2 regions of the Actinoplanes derwentensis genome follow, and region 1 is predicted to be linked to the other one. Evidence: predicted binding sites of a transcription regulator. Region 1 holds the regulator's gene; the other holds the start of a gene.
The links. Region 1 encodes HspR, which represses chaperone genes until heat shock. Its sites were predicted from a motif close to TTGAGTNNNNNNNACTCAA; they were not measured.
Positions count from the first base shown of each region.

Region 2: lon (endopeptidase La) is a predicted target of HspR. The motif match lies at 4,199-4,217, and genes of this name have one in related genera.

Region 1 covers NZ_LT629758.1:7,402,012-7,408,691, reverse strand. Annotated here, with positions in the region: gene dnaK (molecular chaperone DnaK) at 1-1,441, shown strand, start outside; gene grpE (nucleotide exchange factor GrpE) at 1,438-2,064, shown strand; gene dnaJ (molecular chaperone DnaJ) at 2,137-3,333, shown strand; gene BLU81_RS32710 (heat shock protein transcriptional repressor HspR) at 3,354-3,794, shown strand; gene BLU81_RS32705 (hypothetical protein) at 3,868-4,314, opposite strand; gene BLU81_RS32700 (cation:proton antiporter) at 4,498-5,637, opposite strand; gene BLU81_RS32695 (cation:proton antiporter regulatory subunit) at 5,703-6,197, opposite strand; gene BLU81_RS32690 (sugar efflux transporter) at 6,208-6,680, opposite strand, start outside.
Region 2 covers NZ_LT629758.1:3,201,310-3,207,989, reverse strand. Annotated here, with positions in the region: gene BLU81_RS14075 (SGNH/GDSL hydrolase family protein) at 1-793, shown strand, start outside; gene BLU81_RS14070 (SGNH/GDSL hydrolase family protein) at 802-1,821, shown strand; gene lon (endopeptidase La) at 1,878-4,124, opposite strand; gene BLU81_RS14060 (ABC transporter ATP-binding protein) at 4,350-5,051, shown strand; gene BLU81_RS14055 (ABC transporter permease) at 5,045-6,680, shown strand, end outside.

The sequences.
Region 1 (6,680 bases):
GAACGTCCTGCGCATCGTCAACGAGCCCACCGCGGCCGCCCTGGCCTACGGCCTGGACAAGGGCACCAAGGAGCAGACCGTCCTGGTCTTCGACCTCGGTGGCGGCACCTTCGACGTCTCGCTGCTCGAGCTCGGCGAGGGTGTCATCGAGGTCAAGTCGACCTCCGGTGACAACCTCCTGGGCGGCGACGACTGGGACCAGCGGATCATCGACCACCTGGTCAAGACCTTCCGCGGCGAGCACGGCATCGACCTCTCCCAGGACAAGATGGCGCTCCAGCGTCTGCGCGAGGCGGCCGAGAAGGCCAAGATCGAGCTGTCCGCGGCGACCACCACCAGCATCAACCTGCCGTACATCACCGCCGGGGCGAACGGCCCGCTGCACCTGGACACGTCGCTGAGCCGCGCCGAGTTCCAGCGGATGACGCAGGACCTGCTGGACCGTTGCAAGGGCCCGTTCGAGGCCGCGATCCGCGACGCCGACGTCAAGCTCGCCTCGATCGACCACGTCATCCTGGTCGGCGGTTCGACCCGGATGCCCGCCGTCACCGATCTGGTGAACAGCCTGATCGGCCGCGAGCCGAACAAGGGCGTCAACCCGGACGAGGTCGTCGCCGTCGGCGCCGCGCTCCAGGCCGGCGTGCTCAAGGGCGAGGTCAAGGACGTCCTGCTGCTCGATGTCACCCCGCTGTCGCTGGGCATCGAGACCAAGGGCGGCATCATGCACAAGCTGGTGGAGCGCAACACCACCATCCCGGCGCACCGCTCCGAGGTCTACACCACGGCTGACGACAACCAGCCGTCCGTGCTGATCCAGGTGTACCAGGGCGAGCGTGAGATGGCGTCGAACAACAAGAAGCTCGGCACCTTCGAGCTCAGTGGTATCGCGCCGGCCCCGCGTGGCGTTCCGCAGATCGAGGTCTCCTTCGACATCGACGCGAACGGCATCGTGCACGTGTCCGCCAAGGACCTGGGCACCGGCAAGGAGCAGAAGATGACGATCACCGGCGGCTCCGCGCTGCCGAAGGACGACATCGAGCGGATGATGCGCGACGCCCAGGACCACGCGGACGACGACAAGAAGCGCCGCGAGGACGCCGAGTCGCGCAACCTGGCCGAGCAGCTCCAGTGGCAGACCGAGAAGTTCCTGGCGGAGAGCGGCGACAAGCTCCCCGAAGAGAACAAGACCAAGATCGGTGAAGCGCTCGGCGAGCTGCGCGGTGCGCTCGGCGGCACCGACATCGAGAAGATCAAGTCGGCCCACGAGCGGCTGTCCCAGGTCTCTCAGGAGGCCGGTTCGCTGCTCTACTCGCAGGGTGAGGCCTCGCAGGCCGCCGCGGGTGGCGCTCCCGGCGGCACCACCGGCGCCGGCACCACCGGCCCGGCGGCCGGCGGCGACGACGTGGTCGACGCCGAGATCGTGGAGGACGACAAGAAGTGACTGCCAAGGACGACGAGATCGACGGTCAGGCGGCCGAGCGGGAAGTCATCCAGGGCGAGATCGACGAGCCGGCCGAGGAGACCACCGCCGACGAGCAGGAGCTGAAGGCGGCCAAACGGGCCGGTGCGCATCGCGCTCCGGACGAGACCGACGAGGCCGTACCGGCTGAGGAGCCCAAGCCCGGCGTCAGCGCCGAGTTGGAGACGTTGCGGGGCGAGCTCAACGAGCGGACCCACGACCTCCAGCGGGTGTCCGCGGAGTACGCCAACTACCGCAAGCGGGTCGACCGCGACCGGGGTGCGGCGGCCGAGCAGACGACCGGCAAGGTCCTCACCGACCTGCTCCCGGTCCTGGACGACATCGATCGGGCCCGTGAGCACGGTGACCTGGTCGGACCGTTCGCTTCGGTGGCTGAGCAGCTCACCGCGGTGACCGGCAAGCTGGGCCTGGTGGCGTTCGGCGAGAAGGGTGACCCCTTCGATCCGAACCGGCACGAGGCGGTCGCGCACCTGACGTCCGCGGACGTCACCGAGCCGACCTGCGTCGAGGTGATGCGCCGGGGCTACACGCTGGGCGAGCGGATGCTCCGCGCGGCGTTGGTCGCGGTCGCCGACCCGGAGTGAAATCAGTGATCGTGTCCCGCTCGCCGGTTCGCCGGCGGGCGGGACGTCGCCAAGTCGAGGAGGTGGACTGAGATGAGCTCGAAGGACTGGCTCGAGAAGGACTTCTACGCCCTGCTCGGTGTGAACAGGTCTGCCACCCCCGACGAGATCAAGAAGGCGTACCGGAAGCTCGCCCGCGATCTGCATCCCGACCGCAACCCGGACAACAAGGAAGCGGAAGAGAAGTTCAAGGCCGCTTCCGAGGCGTACGACGTGCTCGCCGACGACAAGAAGCGCAAAGAGTACGACGAGATGCGCTCCCTGTTCGGCTCCGGCGCGTTCCGGCGCGGGGCCCGGGGGCCCGGCGGCACCCAGTTCGACCCGTCGGACCTCTTCGGCGGGTTCTCCGGGGCGGCCGGAGCGGCGGGTGCCGACCGGAGGTTCGGCGGCAGCGGCTTCTCCGACATCTTCAGTTCGATCTTCTCCGGCGGCCAGGGCCAGCCCGGTGGTGGCCCGGCTCGTCGTGGGCCACAGCGTGGGCGTGACGTGGAGACCGAGGTGACTCTCGACTTCTCGCAGGCCGTGCAGGGCACCACCCTGCCGCTGACCCTGCGGACACCCGGTGCCTGTGACACCTGCCGGGGCAGCGGGGCCAAGCCGGGGACCACACCCCGGTCCTGCTCGAAATGCCACGGGACCGGCCTGATCTCCAGCAACCAGGGGTCGTTCAGCTTCTCCGAGCCGTGCCGGGACTGTCAGGGTTCGGGCAGCATCGTGGACGAGAAGTGCCCGGAGTGCCGTGGGTCCGGCGGGGTCACCAAGACCCGCACGATCAACGTCCGGTTCCCGGCGGGTGTCGCCGACGGGCAGCGGATCCGGCTCAGCGGCCGGGGCGAGCCGGGTGACCGCGGTGGTGCGGCCGGCGACCTGTACGTGCAGGTCAAAGTCCGTCCCGACGAACTGTTCGGGCGCAACGGCGACGATCTCACCCTGGTCGTTCCGATCACCATCGCCGAGGCTGTGCTCGGCACCGATCTGAAAGTGCCCACCCTGGACGGTCCGGTCACGCTGCGGGTGCCACCCGGCACGCCGAGCGGCCGGAAACTGCGGGCCCGGGGCAAGGGCGTGCTCCGTAAGGAAGGCCAGGCCGGCGACCTGATCGTCACGGTCGAGGTGCAGATCCCCAGCGGGGTCTCCGGCGAGGCCAAGGATGCTCTGGAGAACTTCGCCAAGCTCACCCCGCCGCCCGCGCGGGACCGGCTCGACGAGCGTCTGCGCCGAGCTGGTTAGACCCTCACGGGAGGTGGCACATGTATGAAGAGATCAGCATCTCGGTCGAGCAGGCCTCCGACGCGAAGGTTCTGATCATCTCGGTGGCCGCACGGCTCGCCGGGATGCATCCGCAGACCCTCCGGCAGTACGACCGGCTCGGGCTGGTTCAGCCCGGCCGGGCCGGCGGCGGCGGCCGGAGGTACAGCGAGCGTGACGTGGCGTTGCTCCGTGAGGTGCAGAAACTCAGCCAGGATGACGGTGTCAACCTGGCCGGGATCAAACGCATCATCGGCCTGGAGCAGTTGGTCGGCGATCTGCAGCAGCGGGTGGCCGAACTGGAACAAGAACTACAGGCGGCGTACGACCGGGCCGCCCGGATCGAGTCGATGAACCCGTACTCGGGTCGCGATCTGGTCCGTCAGGAGAACCATTCGACGGCTCTGGTCGTCTGGCGTCCCCGGCGACCCCCGGAACGATAGAGAATAACGGCGGCCCCTCTCTCGGAAGGGCCGCCGTTACTGCTTGTAGTGATCCTATGGTTACGTAAAGCAATCAGCGCCGGTTGAACAGGCCCAGTTTGCGTGGGTAACGCACCAGGCCGCCCTCCATCCAATCGTGATGCTCGAGGAGCTCCGGCCGGGTCATCAGAACCCGGCAGTTGTGCGCCCAGATCTGCATCGGTTCGTCGCCGACCTGTTCGGCACGCTCGACGAACTTCTTGAGCCGGCGCTTTCGCTGCCCACTCGCGTTCTGCCGCACCCCGTCCGCGGCATAGATGTACATGCAGTGCTGCGCGAACCGGCGGGCCGGGCACTGCCGGTCCATGGCCAGTTCGAACAAGGTCGGGCCGAGCACGTCGCCGGAGATCAGCAGATCCCAGTCTTTCGGCATGCTGTTCATCGGCACCGTGTCGGGGCTGTATGCCCAGGCCTGAAGCTCGTCAGGCCGTGGATCGACAGGATTACCGAAACCGAGGAATGTAGCTTCACGCACGCTCACGCCGCCGCCTCACTCACCGTTCGCGTCACGGCTGGCGTAACCCGCCGGCCATGGTGTCGAACGTCCCAATACTCAGAGTCGTCGCCGCGCAACGTTAGCGTGCGGGGTGCGGCGGCGGAAGTGTCAAGGCTTCACATTCAGATACTTGACAGTAACTTAGGGCGTTTTCGGCCGAGACACAGGTCACTCCAGGGCTGCTAGCGGTTTCTGCGCCGCTATGCGTTTCCGCAACAGTTTCTTGAACCAGGCATAGTCGGTCAAACGGGCCAGCAACGGACCGGTGACCACCGTGATCAGCACGTAGGCTGCGGCCAGCGGAGCCAGCCGGGCGTCCACTCCGTAGGCCACCGCGATGCCCGCGATGACCACGGAGAACTCGCCACGCGGCATCAGGGCCAGCCCGGTCCGCCACCGGCCGGGCAGCGCGATCCCCGCTCGGCGGGCCGCCAGATAGCCGGTCAGCACCTTGGTCGACATGGTCAGCACGGCCAGGGCGAGGGCCGGCAGGATGACCTTCGCCATGTCGGACGGGTTGGTGGAGAGTCCGAAGAAGACGAAGAACACCGCGGCGAAGAGGTCCCGCAGCGGGGACAGGATCTGCGTGGCGTGATGCGCCACCGGCCCGGAGATCGCGATGCCGACCAGGAACGCGCCGACCGCCTCGGAGACCTTCAGCTCACCGGCCACCCCGGCGATGAACAACGTCAGGCCCAGCACACTGAGCAGCAGCGCCTCGGGGTCCTTCACCGAGATGAACCGGCTGATCTCACCGCCGTACCGGATCGCCACGACCAGGACCGCGACCACCGTGACCACCGCGACGCTCAGCGTGCTGAGCCCACTGGCCAGCCCGAGCCCGGCCAGCACCGCGGTTACCAGCGGCAGGTAGAAGGCCATCGCCAGGTCCTCGATGACCAGCACCGACAGGATCACCGGAGTCTCCCGGTTACCGACCCGGCCCAGGTCGCCGAGCACCTTCGCGATCACCCCGGACGACGACACCCAGGTGATGCCGGCCAGCACCAGCGCGGCTTTCCAGTCCCAGCCGAGCAGCAGCGCGAACGCGGCCCCCGGCAAGGCGTTGAGCAGCATGTCGATGAGACCGGCCGGAGCCGCCGCCCGCAGGTTGCCGACCAGTTCGTCAGCGGAGTACTCCAGGCCCAGCATCACCAGGAGCAGGATCACGCCGATCTGGGCGCCGATCGCGATGAACTCCTCGCTGGCCGACAGCGGGATCAGGCCGCCCTGACCGAACGCCAGGCCGGCCAGCAGATAGAGCGGGATCGGCGACAGGCCGAAACGCCGGCCCAGGCGACCGAGCATGCCGAGGCCGAACAGGAGCGCGCCGATCTCGATGAGCAGGATCGTCGTGTGGTGTTGCACGGCACTCAGCCGTCGTCGCCGGCCAGGATGGCGGTGACGCCGTCCAGGCCCTGGCGGGTACCGACCGCCACCACCACGTCGTTCGCGTCGAACCGGAACTCCGGCCCAGGCGACGCGATCACCTCCCGCTCGCGGAGCACGGCCACGATGGAGGACGTGGTGCGGCTGCGTGCCTGGGTGTCGCCCAGAAGCCGGCCCACGAACGGGGAACCAGCGGGCAGCGCGATCTGCTCGGTCAGCAGCCCCGCCGCCTGCTGGCGCAGACCCGCGAGCTGTCCCAGCATCAGCGAGGCGCCGAGCACGTCGGCCAGGGCCTCCGCCTCGTCGTCGGTGAGCGGGATGGAGGCCAGACTGGAGTCCGGGTCGTCCACGTCGTAGAGCACCAGGTCACGGCGGCCGTTGCGATGGGACACCACCCCGACGGTCCGGCCTGACGAGGTCACCAGGTCATGGCGGACGCCGATACCCGGCAGAGGAGTTCGTTCCACCCGTACGCGCACGATCTCTACGTTAGCCCTCAGTCGGTCCTGTCACGTCGGCAACCGGACGAAGTGCTGGATTCGGCGCCGTCACCCGGGGCCGGGCCACGATCAACAGCAGCAGGCCGAGCACGCTGAGACCCAGGTTGATGGCGAAGGCGAGCCGGAAGCCGTACTCCTGGGCGAGCCCGAAGAGCGGGGCGGCCATCACCAGCCCGATCGGGAAGCAGTTGGTGAACAGCGTGGTGGCCCGGCCCGGCGAGCGCGGCATCATGTCCTGCACGTAGGAGATGCCGAGGCCGGACGTCGCGGCGATGAAGATCGCGTTGAGGATCTGGCCCACGGCCAGCACCCACACCGAGGACGCGGTGGCGGCGACCGAGTAGTAGGCCACCGAACAGACGGTGCCGGCCAGGATGATCGGGCGCAGCGGGATCCGGCTGGAGAGCATGCCGAAGCCGAGCATCAGCGGGATCTCCAGGAACGCGCACAACCCGAAGATCA
Region 2 (6,680 bases), 4.2 Mb from region 1:
GGCCGTGCCCCTACTGCTCGCCGCCCCGGCCGTCGCCGCCCTGCCCGGCTGCGGTGTCAAACCCGCGGCTGCCGCCGAGGCCGCGGCGGCCACCACCGTCTGGCTCGCCGGCGACTCGACGATGGCCAACCCCAGCACCACCTGCCCGGTCGGCTGGGGCGCCCAGTTCGACCCGCTGTTCAACAGCGACGTCACGGTCAACAACCTGGCCATCGGTGGCCGCAGCATCCAGACCTGGCTGTACGAGGGCAACGTCACCTCCACCATCGGCGCGGACGGCGAGTGCGTCCTCAGCTCGACGGCCTACTCGGCGCGGTGGCAGCAGGTGCTCAACGGCATCAAGGCCGGTGACTACCTGTTCATCCAGTTCGGCATCAACGACGGCTCCACCACCTGCCCCCGGCACGTCGGCACCGCCCGCTACCAGTCGCTGATGACCTACATGGCGAACACCGCCAAGGCCAAGGGCGCGACTCCGGTGCTGCTCACCGCGGTCGCCGCGATCACCTGCTCGGGCAGTGTCGCGGTCAAGAACCGGGGCTTCGTCACCCAGACCCAGGCCGCTGCCTCCGCCACCGGCTCGGCGCTGATCGACCTGCAGACACTCAGCGTCAACCACTACAACGCGGTCAAGCTCTGCCCCAACAACGGCGACTACAACGCCGGGCTCGTCGGCCAGTACTTCTGCGCCGACCACACCCACTTCGAGGCGTACGGCGCCCAGCAGATCGCCCGGCTCGTCGCCACGGCGCTGCGCACCCAGAAGATCGCCCTGTCCGCCTACCTCCTCTAGGAGCAGTCATGCGACTCCGGACCATGCTGACCGCGGTGCTGCTCACTCTGGGCGTGCTGGCGGTTCCGGCGCCCGCGCTGGCCGCGGGCGAACCCACCGACACCAACATCGAGTACGAGGGACGGTGGAGTGGCGCCTACGTCCCGCAGTGGGCCGGTGCCTACCTGCGGGTCGGGTTCACCGGGACCAGTGTCGCGCTCAAACAGCGTGGCACGATCGACTTCTGGTACAGCATCGACGGCGGTGCGTACACCAAGGCCACCAACGTCAGCGGAACGGTTAACCTCACTCCCGTACGGCTGGCCGTAGGTCAGCACTCTCTGCTCGTCTCCTACCGGATCGTGGCAGGCAGCTACACCGGTGACGCTGTGTTCCAAGGGCTGACCCTCGACGCCGGCGCGAACACCTACAAGCTGCCCAAACCCGCCAAGGGCGTCGAGTTCGTCGGCGACTCGATCACCGCCGGTTACACCGCGACCAACATGGCACTCAGCGCCTACCCGTGGATCATCGGCGAGAACCTGGGCGTCTCGCACACCCAGATCGCGCTCAGCGGCGCCTGCCTGCGCGAACTGACCGCCGCCCAGAGCACCCGCGGCATCCGCTGTTACGGACTGGAGAACCGGTACACCAAGACCGGCTTCCAGGACGGGGCCGCCGACTGGAACTTCGGCCGCTACCAACCGGCGGTGGTCGTCGTCAACATCGGCACCAACGACTCAGGCCATGGAGTCAACAGCGCCGATTTCCGTACGGGGTACACGAACCTGCTCCGCATCGTCCGCGAGAAGAACCCGAACGCCCGCATCCTGGCGCTACGGATCTTCAAGGGTTCCTGGGCCGCCGAGACCCGGCAGTCCGTACTCGACCGCCAGGCCGCCGGCGACACCAAGGTCACCTATGTCGACTCGACCGGCTGGTGGGACGGCGCGACCATGAGCGGCGACGGCACCCACCCCAACGACTACGGTCACCGGGTCCTGGCCGGAAAGCTGCAGCCGTTCGTGTCAGCCGCTCTGGCGTCATGATCGAGCCGGGACACCCGTGGCGGCGGGTGTCCCGGCTGCGTGATCAGGCGGTGTGATCAGGCCGTGGCCAGCGCGGACACCGGATCCAGGGCGGTCTCCAGGATCTCCCGGACGTCGGAGACGATGTGCACGGTCAGCGCCTTCAATACGTCGGCGGGCACCTCGTCCAGGTCGGGCTCGTTGCGTTCCGGCAGGTAGACCTCGGTCAGGCCGGCCCGCTGAGCGGCCAGCAGCTTCTGCTTCACCCCGCCGATCGGCAGCACCCGGCCGGTCAGCGACACCTCGCCGGTCATCCCCACCTCGGCCCGCACGTTGCGGCCCAGCAGCAGCGACACCAGCGCGGTCGTCATCGTGACGCCCGCCGACGGGCCGTCCTTGGGCACCGCCCCGGCCGGCACGTGCAGGTGGATCGGGTGGTCCAGCTGCTCCGGCGAGATGCCGAGTTCGCCGGCGTGGGCCCGCACGTAGGAGAGGGCGATCTGCGCCGACTCCTTCATCACGTCGCCGAGCTGACCGGTGACCGACAGCCCACCGGAGTTGCCGGGCAGCAGCGACGCCTCGATGTAGAGCACGTCACCACCCATCCCGGTCACCGCGAGACCGGTCGCCACGCCGGGGACCGCGGTACGTTCGCCGGACTCGGGAGTGAACCTCGGCCGCCCGATCAGGTCCTTGAGATCGACGGTGTCGACGGTGGCCGGCAGTTCCCGCAGCGAGACCTTCCGGAACGCCTTGGCCAACAGGCGCTCGAACGACCGTACCCCCGCCTCTCGGGTGTAGTTCGCGGCGATCTCCCGCAGCGCCTCTTCGGTGACGGTCACCTCGCCGGTGGTCAGCGCGGCCCGCTCCAGCTGCCGGGGGATCAGGAAGTCCCGGGCGATGGCCACCTTGTCGTTCTCGGTGTAACCGTCGATCGCTATCAGTTCCATCCGGTCGAACAGCGCCTGCGGGATCGTGTCCAGGACGTTCGCGGTCGCGATGAACAGCACGTCCGACAGGTCCAGGTCGATGTCCAGGTAGTGGTCGCGGAACGTGTGGTTCTGCGCCGGGTCCAGGACCTCCAGCAGGGCCGCCGCCGGGTCGCCGCGGTAGTCGCTGCCGACCTTGTCCACCTCGTCGAGCAGCACCACCGGGTTCATCGAACCGGACTCGCGGATCGCGCGGACGATCCGTCCGGGCAGCGCTCCCACATAGGTGCGCCGGTGGCCCCGGATCTCCGCCTCGTCGCGCACTCCGCCGAGGGCGACCCGGACGAACTCACGGCCCAGCGTACGAGCGACCGACTCACCGAGCGAGGTCTTGCCGACTCCGGGCGGGCCGGCCAGCAGCACCACCGCGCCGGAGCCGCGCCCGCCGACCGTCTCCAGTCCCCGCGACTCGCGGCGGGCCCGGACACCCAGGTACTCGACGATGCGTTCCTTCACCTCGTCCAGACCGTGGTGGTCGGCGTCCAGCACCGCGCGGGCCGCGACCAGGTCGGTGTTGTCGGTGGTGCGCACACCCCACGGCAGGTCCAGGACGGTGTCCAGCCAGGTGCGGATCCAGCCGGCCTCCGGGTTCTGGTCACCGGCCCGCTCCAGTTTGCCGACCTCCCGCAGCGCCGCCTCGCGGACGGCCTCCGGCAGATCGGCGGCCTCGACCCGGGTGCGGTAGTCGTCGGTGCCGCCGTCCTCGCCCTCGCCGAGTTCCTTGCGGATCGCCTTCAACTGCTCACGCAGCAGGTACTCGCGGTTGCGCTTCTCGACGTTCTCCCGGACGTCCTTCTCGATCGTCTCGTTGACCTCGGACTCGGCCAGGAAGTCCCGGGTCCAGTCGATCAGCTGCCGCAGCCGGGTCTCGACGTCCGGGGTCTCCAGCAGCTCCCGTTTGCGGTCGCTGGACAGGTAGGGCGCCCAGCCGGCGGTGTCGGCCAGGTCGCTGGGGTCGTCGATGGCGCTGACCGAGTCGATGACCTGCCACGCCTCACGCCGCTGCAGTACCGTCACGACCAGTTGCTTGTATTCGGCGGCGAGTTCGCGTACCTGATCGGTGGTCTTCTGGGTTTCCACCGGCTCGGCCTCGACCCACAGCGCCGCGCCGGGTCCGGTCACGCCGCTGCCGATGCGGGCGCGGGTGCCGGTGCGCAGGACGGCCGCGGGGGAGCCGCCACGGATCTTGCCGACCTGCTCCAGGGCGGCCACCACGCCGTACGAGGCGTACCTGCCCTCCAGGCGCGGGGCGATCAGCAGCTCGCCGCCGGCCGCGGACTGGGCCGCGTCGACGGCGGCCTGGGCGGCCTCGTCGAGAACGACGGGAACGACCATGCCCGGAAGCAGGACGATGTCATCGAGGAACAGCACGGGGAGACGCTTGCTGGTCACTGGTTACCTCCGGGAAGTTGAGTACTCCTCGCTCAACTACGGACCCTCCACCGATCTTCCGGCGTTCACTGCCAGCGAACAGAGACGCCACTCCGTGGTGGGGCGGGTCACACCGAGTCACCCATCGATGGACAATGGTTCGTGACCCACGCGATCCGGTTGACCGAAGTGTCCAAAGTGTACGATCCGAACGGCAGTGCGGTGCGCGCATTGGACGGTGTCAGCATCGCACTGCGGCGGGGCACCTTCACCGCGGTGATGGGACCGTCCGGCTCCGGCAAGAGCACCTTCCTCAACTGTGCGGCGGGTCTGGACCGGCCGACCTCGGGCTCGGTCTCACTCGGCGACATCGAGCTCTCCGGCCTCACCGAGGTCGAGCTCACCGAGGTCCGGCGCCAGCGGATCGGCTTCATCTTCCAGGCCTACAACCTGCTGAGCGCGCTGACCGTCGAGGAGAATGTCACGCTGCCGCTGCGCCTGGCCGACCGTAAGACCGACCGGGCCTTCCTGCATGAGGTGCTCACCGCGGTCGGGCTCGGTGACCATCTCAAACGGCGGCCCAGCGAGTTGTCCGGCGGTCAGCAGCAGCGGGTCGCCGTCGCCCGGGCCCTGATCACCCACCCCGACGTGGTGGTCGCCGACGAACCGACCGGTGCGCTGGACTCCCGGTCCAGCAAGCAGGTTCTGGAACTGCTGAGGCACATCGTCGACACGATGGGACAGACGGTGCTGATGGTCACCCACGACCCGGTCGCCGCGTCGTTCGCCGACTCGGTGGTCTTCCTGGCCGACGGCCGCCTCGCCGGTGAGCTGCCGAAACCCACCCCGGAGCAGGTCGCGGCGCGGATGACCCACCTGGGCGAGTGGTGATCCGCCGTCTGCGGCGGCTGGTCCGCCTGGTGATCCCGTCGATCAAGGACCTGACCCTGGCATGGAGCACGATCAAGGGACGATGGGGCGGCTTCGCCGGTTCCTTCGTCGCGATCGCCGCCGGTTCGGCGGTCATCACCGCTTGCGGGATCCTGCTGCTGTCCGGGCTCGGCACCGGTGTCACGCCGGAGCGCTACTCCGGCGCGGCCGTCGTCCTCAGCGCCGAACAGTCCTTCTGGCTGGACGAGTCCGCCGAGGTCCGGTACAGCGAGCGGGTCACGCTGCCCGCCGACCGGGTGGCCGCGGTCGCCGCCGTGCCCGGTGTCCAGGCCGCCGTCCCGGACGTCGACGTCGAGGTCAGCATGGTGACCCCGGACGGTGACACGGTGACCGGCCCGGACGGCTTCCCGCTGCTCGGGCACGGCTGGTCCGCCACGGTGCTCGGGCCGTTCCCGCTGCGGGAGGGCCGGGCACCGGCCGGACCGGGCGAGGTCGTCCTCGACGCGGGCCTCGCCGAGCGTGCCGGCGTGCCGCTCGACGCGACCGTGCAGCTGGTGGCCGGTTCCCTGCCCGCGGCGTACCGCGTGGTCGGCATCGCCACCGCGCCGGGCGGTGGGCTGGACCGGCAGTCCGCGGTGTTCCTCAGCGACGAGCAGGCCGTCGCGCTGTCCGGCCGCCCGGACCGGGTGGACGCCATCGGTGTGCTCGCCGCCGCCGGTGCCGACCCGGTGGAACTGGCCGGGCGCATCAAGGCCGCGGTACCCGGCCTGGTCCCGCACACCGGCGCGGAACGCGGCGACGTCGAGTTCCTGGACGTCGGTGACGCCCGCAGCCTGGTCGTCGAGACGGCGGCGTCGTTCGGCGGCACCATGGTGCTGTTCGTGGTGTTCGTGGTGGCCAGCACCCTCGCCCTGTCGGTGCAGCAGCGCCGCCGCGAACTGGCCCTGCTGCGCGCCATCGGTGCCACACCCGCACAGATCCACGGGATGATCGGCGCCGAGATGACCCTGGTGGCGCTGGCCGGGGTGCTGGTCGGCGCGATCCCCGGCATCGCCCTCGCGTTCCTGATGCGCGGTGTCTTCATCCTCGCCGGCGCGATGCCCGCCGACTTCGAGATGGAGGTGGGGCTGTGGCCGCTGCTCATCTCCCTGGTGCTGTGCATGCTCAGCGCCCGCCTCGGCGGCTGGCTGGTGGCCCGCCGGGTGGCGAAGGTCAGCCCGGTGGAGGCACTCGGCGACGCCACCGTCGAACCGAAGAAGCTCGGCCGGGTCCGACTGGCCATCGGCGTCCTGCTCATCCCGCTCGGACTGCTGCTGACCCTCGGCGAGGTGGCGTCGCCCGGCGACTCGGCCGCCGACACCGCCGGCAGCGCGGTGCTGCTGTTCGTCGTGGCCGTCGGATGCCTCGGCCCGGTGCTGCTCACCGTGGTCATCCGGCTGGCCGGCCCGTTCCTGAACCGGAGTTCCACGGCCCACGGCTTCCTGGCCCAGGCCAACTCACGAGCCGGCTCGCGACGGCTCAGCACGGCCACCACACCGCTGGCGATGGGGGTGACCCTGGCCGCGGTCCAGGTCTTCGGCGCGTCCACCGGACTGGCGGCGGCCGACGATCAGCTGGCCGCCGGACTGC